One region of the Leclercia sp. CFBP8987 genome, then DNA from elsewhere that is predicted to be linked to it. Evidence: predicted binding sites of a transcription regulator. Region 1 holds the regulator's gene; each other region holds the start of a gene.

The links. The regulator CRP, encoded in region 1, controls carbon source genes, mostly activating them, when cyclic AMP is high. The targets are predictions, from matches to a motif close to ATGTGANNNNNNTCACAT.
Region 2: mlc (sugar metabolism global transcriptional regulator Mlc) is a predicted target of CRP. The motif match lies at 1,699-1,716, and genes of this name have one in related genera.
Region 3: SOM40_RS00675 (PTS mannitol transporter subunit IICBA) is a predicted target of CRP. The motif match lies at 1,348-1,365, and genes of this name have one in related genera.

The regions. Positions count from the first base shown of each region.
Region 1 covers NZ_CM188255.1:4,442,279-4,445,560, forward strand. The annotation lists gene SOM40_RS21455 (phosphoribulokinase) at 1-472, shown strand, start outside; gene SOM40_RS21460 (OsmC family protein) at 515-919, opposite strand; gene crp (cAMP-activated global transcriptional regulator CRP) at 1,229-1,861, shown strand; gene SOM40_RS21470 (YccS/YhfK family putative transporter) at 1,919-3,282, shown strand, end outside.
Region 2 covers NZ_CM188255.1:2,156,804-2,160,085, forward strand. The annotation lists gene ynfM (multidrug efflux MFS transporter YnfM/SxtP(Kp)) at 1-654, opposite strand, end outside; gene ynfL (multidrug efflux transcriptional activator YnfL/SxtR(Kp)) at 777-1,676, shown strand; gene mlc (sugar metabolism global transcriptional regulator Mlc) at 1,804-3,024, shown strand; gene bioD (dethiobiotin synthase) at 3,150-3,282, shown strand, end outside.
Region 3 covers NZ_CM188255.1:133,202-136,483, reverse strand. The annotation lists gene SOM40_RS00685 (HlyD family secretion protein) at 1-601, opposite strand, end outside; gene SOM40_RS00680 (DUF3302 domain-containing protein) at 604-960, opposite strand; gene SOM40_RS00675 (PTS mannitol transporter subunit IICBA) at 1,621-3,282, shown strand, end outside.

The DNA.
Region 1 (3,282 bases):
TGGCGGAGTGGTGACGCCGCATCACGACGTGGCGCGCCATGTCGACCTGCTGGTGGGCGTGGTACCGATCGTCAATCTGGAGTGGATCCAGAAGCTGACGCGGGATACCAGCGAACGCGGTCACTCCCGCGAGGCGGTGATGGACTCGGTGGTGCGCTCGATGGAGGATTACATTAACTTCCTGACGCCACAGTTTTCCCGCACCCATATTAACTTCCAGCGCGTCCCGACCGTGGACACTTCTAACCCCTTTGCCGCAAAAGGCATCCCGTCCCTTGACGAGAGCTTCGTGGTGATCCACTTCCGCAATCTGGACAATATTGACTACCCCTGGCTGCTGGCGATGCTGCAGGGTTCATTTATTTCGCACATCAATACGCTGGTGGTGCCGGGCGGGAAGATGGGGCTGGCGATGGAGTTGATCATGATGCCGCTGGTGCAGCGGTTGATGGAAGGCAAGAAGATCGACTGAGGTTTTGTTGCCCGGTAAGCGCAGCGCCACCGGGCAAGGCGCTTAGGCCTCGATCACTTCATACGAATGCGTAATGTTGACCGCTTTCTCCAGCATCAGCGCCACGGAGCAGTACTTCTCCGCAGAGAGATCCACCGCGCGGGATACCGCCGCATCTTTCAGCGCTTTGCCGGTGACCACGAAGTGCAGGTTGATATGGGTGAACAGGCGCGGCGCCTCTTCACGGCGCTCTGAGGTCAGCTTCACTTCACAGTCGGTCACATCGTGACGCCCTTTTTGCAGGATCGACACCACGTCGATGGCGCTGCATCCGCCTGCCGCCATCAGGACTACTTCCATCGGGCTTGGCGCTTTATCACCGGAGTTGCCATCCATCAAAATCTGGTGCCCGGAAGCGGACTCACCAAGGAACGTTAACCCTTCTACCCATTTCACACGTGCTTGCATTTGTATTAACTCCAGGAGTGCATTTTTGCTGACAGATTACGCGTCAGTAACAATTCTGACAACGGAAGTCGACCTGCATCAAGCTGAAGCGAGACACCAGGAGACACGCGGCAAAAGCTATGCTAAAACAGTCGGGATGCTACAGTAATACATTGACGTTGCACATGTATGCAGAGGACATCACACATTCCAGGCTGCTAATTATTGTGCCAGCCAGACCCCAGGCAGGGGAAAGAATTCGATTGCAACCCCAGAGTACAGGTACATAGCCAGACTCTGGAGACAGCTTATAACAGAGGATAACAGCGCATGGTGCTTGGCAAACCGCAAACAGACCCGACTCTCGAATGGTTCTTGTCTCATTGCCATATTCATAAGTACCCATCGAAGAGCACGCTGATTCACCAGGGTGAAAAAGCGGAAACGTTGTATTACATCGTCAAAGGCTCAGTGGCAGTGCTGATCAAAGATGAAGAAGGCAAAGAGATGATCCTCTCTTACCTGAATCAGGGAGATTTCATCGGCGAGCTGGGCCTGTTTGAAGAAGGTCAGGAGCGTAGCGCCTGGGTGCGTGCGAAGACCGCGTGTGAAGTGGCTGAGATCTCCTATAAGAAGTTCCGCCAGCTGATCCAGGTTAACCCGGATATCCTGATGCGCCTCTCCTCGCAGATGGCTCGCCGTCTGCAGGTCACGTCCGAGAAAGTGGGTAACCTCGCCTTCCTCGACGTAACGGGCCGTATCGCTCAGACCCTGCTGAACCTGGCGAAACAGCCAGACGCCATGACCCACCCGGACGGTATGCAAATTAAAATTACCCGTCAGGAAATTGGTCAGATCGTCGGATGTTCGCGTGAGACAGTCGGTCGTATTCTGAAAATGCTGGAAGATCAAAACCTGATTTCCGCCCACGGTAAAACCATCGTGGTTTACGGAACACGTTAATTCCGCTCAAACGGCGTGGCATCGCAGGATGCCACGCCGTTTTTGTCTCTAGCATCCATGTGGCGCAGGCTCATTTATCACCCGGAAGTTAACTACGCACTGCGGCAAACCCTGGTGTTGTGTCTCCCCGTGGCTGTGGGTTTGATTTTCGGTCATCTGCAACAGGGACTCCTCTTTTCTCTGGTTCCAGCCTGCTGCAACATCGCTGGCCTGGACACACCGCATAAACGCTTTTTTAAACGTCTGACTATTGGCGGCTGCCTGTTTGCCGGATGTAGCCTGGCCGTCCAGCTGTTGCTGGCGCGGGATATTCCACTGCCGCTCATTCTGACGGTACTGGCAATGACCTTAGGCGTCACGGCAGAAATCAGCGCTCTCCATGCGCGACTCCTGCCCGCCTCGCTGATTGCGGCCATCTTTACCCTGAGTCTTGCCGGGAACATGCCGGTCTGGGAACCGCTGCTCCTCTATACGCTGGGCACCCTCTGGTACGGGCTGTTTAACTGGTTCTGGTTCTGGATGTGGCGCGAACAGCCGCTGCGCGAGTCGCTGAGCATGCTCTATCAACAGCTGGCGGATTACTGCGAAGCGAAATATACCCTGCTGACCCAGCACACTGACCCTGAGAAATCGTTGCCACCGCTGCTGGCCCGCCAGCAGAAGGTAGTGGATCTGATCAGCCTCTGTTACCAGCAGCTGCATATGCTGGCGGCCAACAGAAATCACGAATACAAACGCCTGCTGCGCACCTTCCAGGTGGGGCTGGATCTGCAGGAGCATATCTCCGTCAGTCTGCACCACCCGAAGGAGGTGCAAAAGCTGGTGGAGCGCAGTCACGCCGAAGCGGTGATCCGCTGGAACGCACAGACCGTGGCGGCCCGCCTGCGGGTGCTGGCTGATGACATCCTCTATCATCGCTACCCCACTCGCTTTAGCATGGACAAACCGCTCGGCGCGCTGGAAAAAATCGCCCGTCAGCACCCGGATAACCCGGTGGGACAGTTCTGCGCCTGGCACTTCAGCCGTATCGCCCGGGTGCTGCGCACCCAGCGTCCGCTCTACCCGCGCGACCTGATGGCCGACAAGCAGAAACGCCTGCCGCTGATCCCCGCCCTGAAAAGCTATCTGTCGCTGAAGTCTGCCGCCCTCCGTAATGCGGCGCGTATCAGCGTGATGCTGAGTATCGCCAGCCTGATGGGCATAGCGCTGCACCTGCCGAAACCTTACTGGATCTTAATGACCGTCCTGCTGGTAACGCAAAACGGCTACAGCGCGACGCGGGTGCGTATTTTCCACCGGGCGGCCGGCACCATGGTGGGGCTGATCATCGCCGGTGTCACCCTGCACTTCCACGTTCCGGAAGGCTATACCCTCGCCGGGATGCTGGTGATCACTCTGGTAAGTTACCTGTTTATTCGTAA
Region 2 (3,282 bases), 2.3 Mb from region 1:
GCGAAAGTGGCGCGATTCCGGCAGGATTTTCCAGAACATCAGCGCCGATGCCAGCGCAAAGCAGCCGATCGCCGCCAGCGCAATTCGCCAGCTGAAGAAGTCGGTAAAGACCCCGCTCAGCAGCCGTCCGCTCATCCCGCCAATAGAGTTACCGCTGATATAGAGCCCCATCGAGAAGGCGACAAAGCTGGGGTGGATCTCCTCGCTAAGGTAAGTCATGCCCACCGCCGCCACGCCGCTGAGGGAGAGGCCGATCAGCGCGCGCATGATCAAAATCCCGTGCCAGCTGGTCATCATCGTCGACAGCAAAGTACAGACCGAGGCCAGCAGCAGGGCGGTGACCATCACCGGTTTGCGCCCGATGGCGTCCGACAGCGGCCCGGTAAAGAGTAAACCAACCGCCAGCATCCCGGTGGAGATTGAGAGCGAGATACTGCTGGTGGCAGGCGTCACGCCAAACTCGTGCGACAGCACTGGTAGGATCGGTTGCACGCAGTAGAGGAGGGCGAAGGTCGCCAGTCCGGCGGAGAACAGCGCCAGGGTAACGCGCATAAACTGCGGGGTGCCGCGTTTGATTAACTGAACCGGACGGGGCCTGGTTGGTATATCGATATCATCTGTCGGGGCGATATCAGCCGTTGTTGTACGACTCACGTAAGTTCCTTGCTTCAACATCCCCGTGATTTCTGGTGACGGGTATGACCACAGGGATCAGGGTAGGAAAATGTAAATATTCTGTCTAATATATTAATAATCTCAAATGATACGTTAAAGATATGAATATCGAACTGCGTCATCTGCGCTACTTTGTCGCCGTCGCTGAGGAGCTGCATTTTGGGCGCGCCGCGGCGCGGCTGAATATCTCCCAACCGCCGCTGAGCCAGCAGATCCAGGCCCTGGAGCAGCAGGTGGGAGCCCGTCTGCTGGCCCGCACCAACCGCAGCGTGGGGCTGACGGCGGCAGGGCGCCAGTTTCTGGCCGACAGCCGCCAGATCCTGATTCAGGTGGACGAGGCGGCCGCCCGGGCAGAACGCCTGCATCATGGCGAAACCGGGGAGTTACGCCTCGGGTTTACCTCGTCTGCGCCCTTTATCCGCGCCATTTCGCACACCCTGTCGACCTTTCGCCGCCTCTCACCGGATGTGCATATCCAGACCCGGGAGATTAACACCCGGGAGCAGATCGTCCCGCTCAGCGAAGGTTCGCTGGATCTCGGCCTGATGCGCAATACCCAGCTGCCGGATACCCTGGCGTGGCAGCGGGTGCTGCGCGAGCCGCTGCTGGTGATGATCCACCGGGATCACCCTCTGGCGGCCAAACCGGCCATTTCTCTTGCCGAGCTGGCTAACGAGCCGTTTGTCTTTTTTGATCCGCGTGTTGGCACCGGCCTGTATGACGACATCCTGGGGCTGTTGCGCCGCTACGGTGTTACCCCGGTCATCACCCAGGAGGTGGGTGAGGCGATGACCATTATCGGCCTGGTGGCGGCCGGGCTGGGGGTGTCGATCCTGCCAGCCTCGTTTAAACGCCTGCAGCTGAATGAAATGCGCTGGGTAGCGATAGCCGAACCGGATGCGGTGTCAGAGATGTGGCTGGTATGGTCGAAGCATCATGAGCTCAGCGCTGCGGCACAACGTTTCAAAAAACTGTTGATTCAGGCCTCGTCGGGCGGTTAAGCCGCAAAAAAAGCGGGTAAAAATGTGCTGTAAATCACAAGGCTAAGTAAAAATTTGACGATCACTGTAGAAGTGCTTCACCATAGCCCACAGTTTATTTCGAAGCTCGAAAATAAGGGAGTACGTGGTGGTTGCTGATAGTCAGCCTGGGCATATCGATCAGATTAAGCAGACCAATGCGGGTGCAGTATATCGCCTGATTGATCAGCTTGGGCCGGTCTCGCGCATCGATCTTTCCCGCCTTGCGCAACTGGCACCTGCCAGTATCACCAAGATTGTACGAGAAATGCTCGAAGCGCATCTGGTGCAGGAGACCGAAATTCAGGAGCCGGGCAGCCGTGGCCGTCCGGCGGTAGGGCTGGTGGTGGAAACCGAAGCTTGGCACTACCTCTCGTTGCGCATCAGCCGGGGCGAAATCTACCTGGCGCTGCGCGATCTCAGCAGCAAGCTGGTGGTGGAAGAGCAACTCCCGCTGGCGCTGAAAGCTGAGCTGCCGCTTGAGGTACGGATCACCGCGCTTATCGATCAATTCTTTATACATCACCAGCAGAAGCTGGAGCGTCTGACCGCCATCGCCATCACCATGCCGGGCATTATTGATACCGAAAATGGTATTGTCCACCGGATGCCGTTCTACGACGACGTCAAAGAGATGCCGCTGGGAGAGGTGCTGAAAAACCACACCGGCGTGCCGGTCTATATTCAGCATGACATCAGCGCCTGGACCATGGCCGAGGCATTGTTCGGCGCTTCACGCGGGGCGCGGGACGTGATTCAGGTGGTGATTGACCACAACGTGGGAGCCGGGGTGATCACCGATGGCCGTCTGCTACACGCCGGGAGCAGCAGCCTGGTGGAGATTGGCCATACCCAGGTTGATCCCTACGGCAAACGCTGTTACTGCGGTAACCACGGCTGCCTGGAGACCATAGCCAGCGTGGATAGCGTGATGGAACTGGCCCAACTCCGGCTCGGCCAGTCGATGAGTTCTACGCTGCATGGCCAACCCCTGACCGTGGCGTCGCTGTGTGCGGCCGCCCAGCAGGGGGATCTGCTGGCCAAAGATATCATTACCGGCGTGGGCACCAACGTCGGACGCATCATTGCCATCATGGTTAACCTCTTTAACCCGCAAAAGATCCTGATCGGTTCGCCCCTGAGCCAGGCGGCAGACGTCCTCTTCCCGGCGATCGCCGACTCCATCCGCCAGCAGTCCCTGCCGGCCTACAGTAAACATATCGTGGTGGAGAGCACCCAGTTTACCAATCAGGGGACGATGGCCGGTGCGGCGCTGGTGAAAGATGCGATGTACAACGGGTCCCTGCTGATCCGTCTCCTGCAGGGTTAACAGATTCCTGTAGTCTTACCAAAAATTGCGCTATCTCAAACTGGGCGGATAGCGCATGCCTTAGACTTCCCCCACTGAATTATTTCCTAGATTTATATTTCCAAAGCATAACGGTGGAGTGAGTGATGCTTAAGCGTTTCTTTGTAACGGGTACTGATACTTCTGTCGGTAAGACGGTGGTGTCCCGCGCCTTACTGCAAGCCCTGATGGCTAGCGGGAAGCGCGTAGCAGGGTACAAACCGGTAGCAAAAGGGAGTA
Region 3 (3,282 bases), 570 kb from region 1:
ACTGCTCGCCGTTAGACATGCTGTCTAACTGGCTCTGGATCTGGGTTTGTTCCGCCACTGAGCCTTTCACCATGGCGTCCTGCGCCAGGTAGTTTTGCCGCGCGTTATCGATATCGCTTTCAGAGAACGGATTGACCTTCGCCTGGCTGCCTTTTAAATAGCGCTGATAGTCTTTAAACAGACGATCGCGCTCGGCAGAGACGCGGGTGGTATTCGACTGGGCTTCCGCAAGCTGTGCTTTCAGTACTTTGATATTGTGCGTCGCGGTGACCAGGTCAGCCTGCAGACGATCGACGCGGGCCTGATAGCGGCTCGGATCGATTTTAAATAACACGTCGCCCTTTTTAATAAGCTGGTTATTTTTATCGGTAACTTCACTCACCACCCCCGTGACCTGCGGAGTAATAGGGATAGAAATAACCGCTTTCTGCGCCGTAAACGTATACGGGTGGTTATAGTTCATTAATAAAATAAGCCCGGCCACAATAAACACGCCGCCTAAGGTCGCGGTGGCTAACGTCCACTGGTTTACCGGAATACGGAATATTTTAAAGATCGCCCATGCAAACGCGACATAGGTCAGGATGATCAACAGATCCATGATTAGCGCTCCGACGTGTTCTTATCAGCAGTGGGTTGCACTGCGGCCAGTTTGTGTTCCAGCTCGGCTACGCGCTTTGCCAGCGCATCGACGTCGGGGCTGCGTTCGGGCGGCTGTATGTGGTTCTGCATCCCCCAGCCACGCTCTGGCTGGTAGAGGGTGGCCCAAATCCACAGAAACGGCCAAATGGCATGCAGCGTAAACAGGCTAATCCATCCCGCGGTATGGATCGCATCGGCATGGGGATGATTGCGCTTTTTGGCCATATTATACGGAATGTCATGGATAGCGATGATTCCATAAAAAAGAACCAGGAAGACAAAAATCAATACACCCAGCGCAAAATAGTTGAGAAACATATTTGCCTCACTAAATAAATCGTAAACTCATTAAAATAATTAAATGGTAAGCAGCCAAATTAATTGTTGGTTAAGCACACGAATGTGTACTTATTATTTCAGAGCCGGGGAGTATGATTTTTTCTTATATCTCCATGCAAGTTTAGAAGCTTGACAAAATATATCCTGAATAATAATAGACTTAAGTTTACAGTATGAGCTTAATCCAGCTTAGCACTTTTCGCCATACCATATTCTGGTACTATTTTTTTAACGATAAGTGTTGCTTACTTACATCCTGGCGCTGCTGGGTTAAACAGATGTTGCCGTCGATCACATCCGGAGAAATCCGTATAAAAATATTTTGTGGAATAGATCACACTCCCGAAACAAACTCACGACAACGAAATGTGATTTATTTCACATTTTAGCCGTCAAACTGCCGCTTTTGCGGCCATTGTATTTTTTTTACACTTCATTTTTGTGACGAAGATCACCTCAATCATTATCACACCCCCTATATTTACGTGATCTAAATCACACTATTTTGCCCTGTCTGGACAGGTAAACTATTAAGTGCCAAATTTCACCTCATCAGAACAGGGCTGGGCAACCTCTGCCACCGCATTAACAACAAACCTCGGGCTCTAAGCCTGCGTTAACAAAAAGAAGGGGTGTTTTATGTCATCCGATTTCAAGATCAAAGTTCAAAGCTTTGGTCGATTCCTCAGCAACATGGTGATGCCAAATATCGGCGCGTTTATCGCGTGGGGTATCATCACTGCGTTATTTATTCCGACAGGGTGGTTGCCTAACGAAACGCTGGCGAAACTTGTTGGCCCAATGATCACCTATCTGCTGCCGCTGCTCATCGGTTATACCGGTGGTCGTCTGGTGGGCGGAGACCGCGGTGGCGTGGTCGGTGCGATCACCACTATGGGCGTGATCGTCGGTGCCGATATGCCAATGTTCCTCGGCGCCATGATTGCCGGTCCTCTGGGCGGTTGGGCGATTAAGAAGTTCGACGTCTGGGTTGATGGTAAAATCAAATCCGGCTTCGAAATGCTGGTGAACAACTTCTCTGCCGGCATCATCGGCATGATCCTGGCGATTCTGGCGTTCCTCGGCATTGGCCCGGCAGTTGAAGTGCTCTCCAAACTGCTGGCGGCGGGCGTTAACTTCATGGTTGCCCACGACATGCTGCCGCTGGCGTCCATCTTTGTTGAACCGGCAAAAATCCTGTTCCTCAACAACGCCATCAACCACGGGATCTTCTCCCCGCTGGGTATTCAGCAGTCCCATGACCTCGGCAAATCCATCTTCTTCCTGATTGAAGCGAACCCGGGTCCGGGTATGGGCGTGCTGCTGGCATATATGTTCTTTGGTCGCGGTAGCGCTAAGCAGTCTGCTGGCGGTGCGGCTATCATCCACTTCCTCGGTGGTATCCACGAAATTTACTTCCCGTACGTGCTGATGAACCCACGTCTGATCCTCGCCGTTATCCTCGGCGGTATGACTGGCGTGTTCACGCTGAGCGTGCTGGGCGGCGGTCTGGTGTCCCCTGCTTCTCCAGGTTCTATCCTGGCGGTACTGGCAATGACCCCGAAAGGTGCCTACTTCGCTAACATCGCGGCTATCTGTGCGGCCATGGCGGTCTCCTTCGTGGTCTCAGCTATCCTGCTGAAAACCAGCAAAGTGAAAGAAGAAGACGATATCGAAGCGGCAACCCGTCGTATGCAGGACATGAAATCTCAGTCTAAAGGTGTTGCTGCAACGCCACTGACCGCAGGTGATGTCTCTAACGACCTGAGCCACGTGCGTAAAATCATCGTTGCCTGCGACGCCGGTATGGGTTCCAGCGCCATGGGTGCCGGTGTACTGCGTAAGAAAGTAGCGGATGCCGGTCTGTCTCAGATCTCCGTTACCAACAGCGCCATTAACAGCCTGCCGCCGGATGTTGACCTGGTCATCACCCACCGCGACCTGACCGAGCGTGCGATGCGCCAGGTTCCGCAGGCGCAGCACATTTCGCTGACCAACTTCCTCGACAGCGGTCTGTACACCAGCCTGACCGAACGTCTGGTAGCCGCACAGCGTCACGAAGATAACGAAGTGAAAGTACGTACCAGCCTGCAGGACAGCTTCGACGAGAGCAACAGCCACCTGTTCCGTCTGGGTGCGGAGAACATCTTCCTTGGCCGTACCGCGAGCCATAAAGAAGAAGCGATTCGCTTTGCCGGTGAGCAGCTGGTGAAAGGCGGCTACGTGCAGCCGGAATATGTTGAAGCAATGCTGGAACGTGAAAAACTGACCCCGACCTACCTGGGCGAATCCATTGCGGTG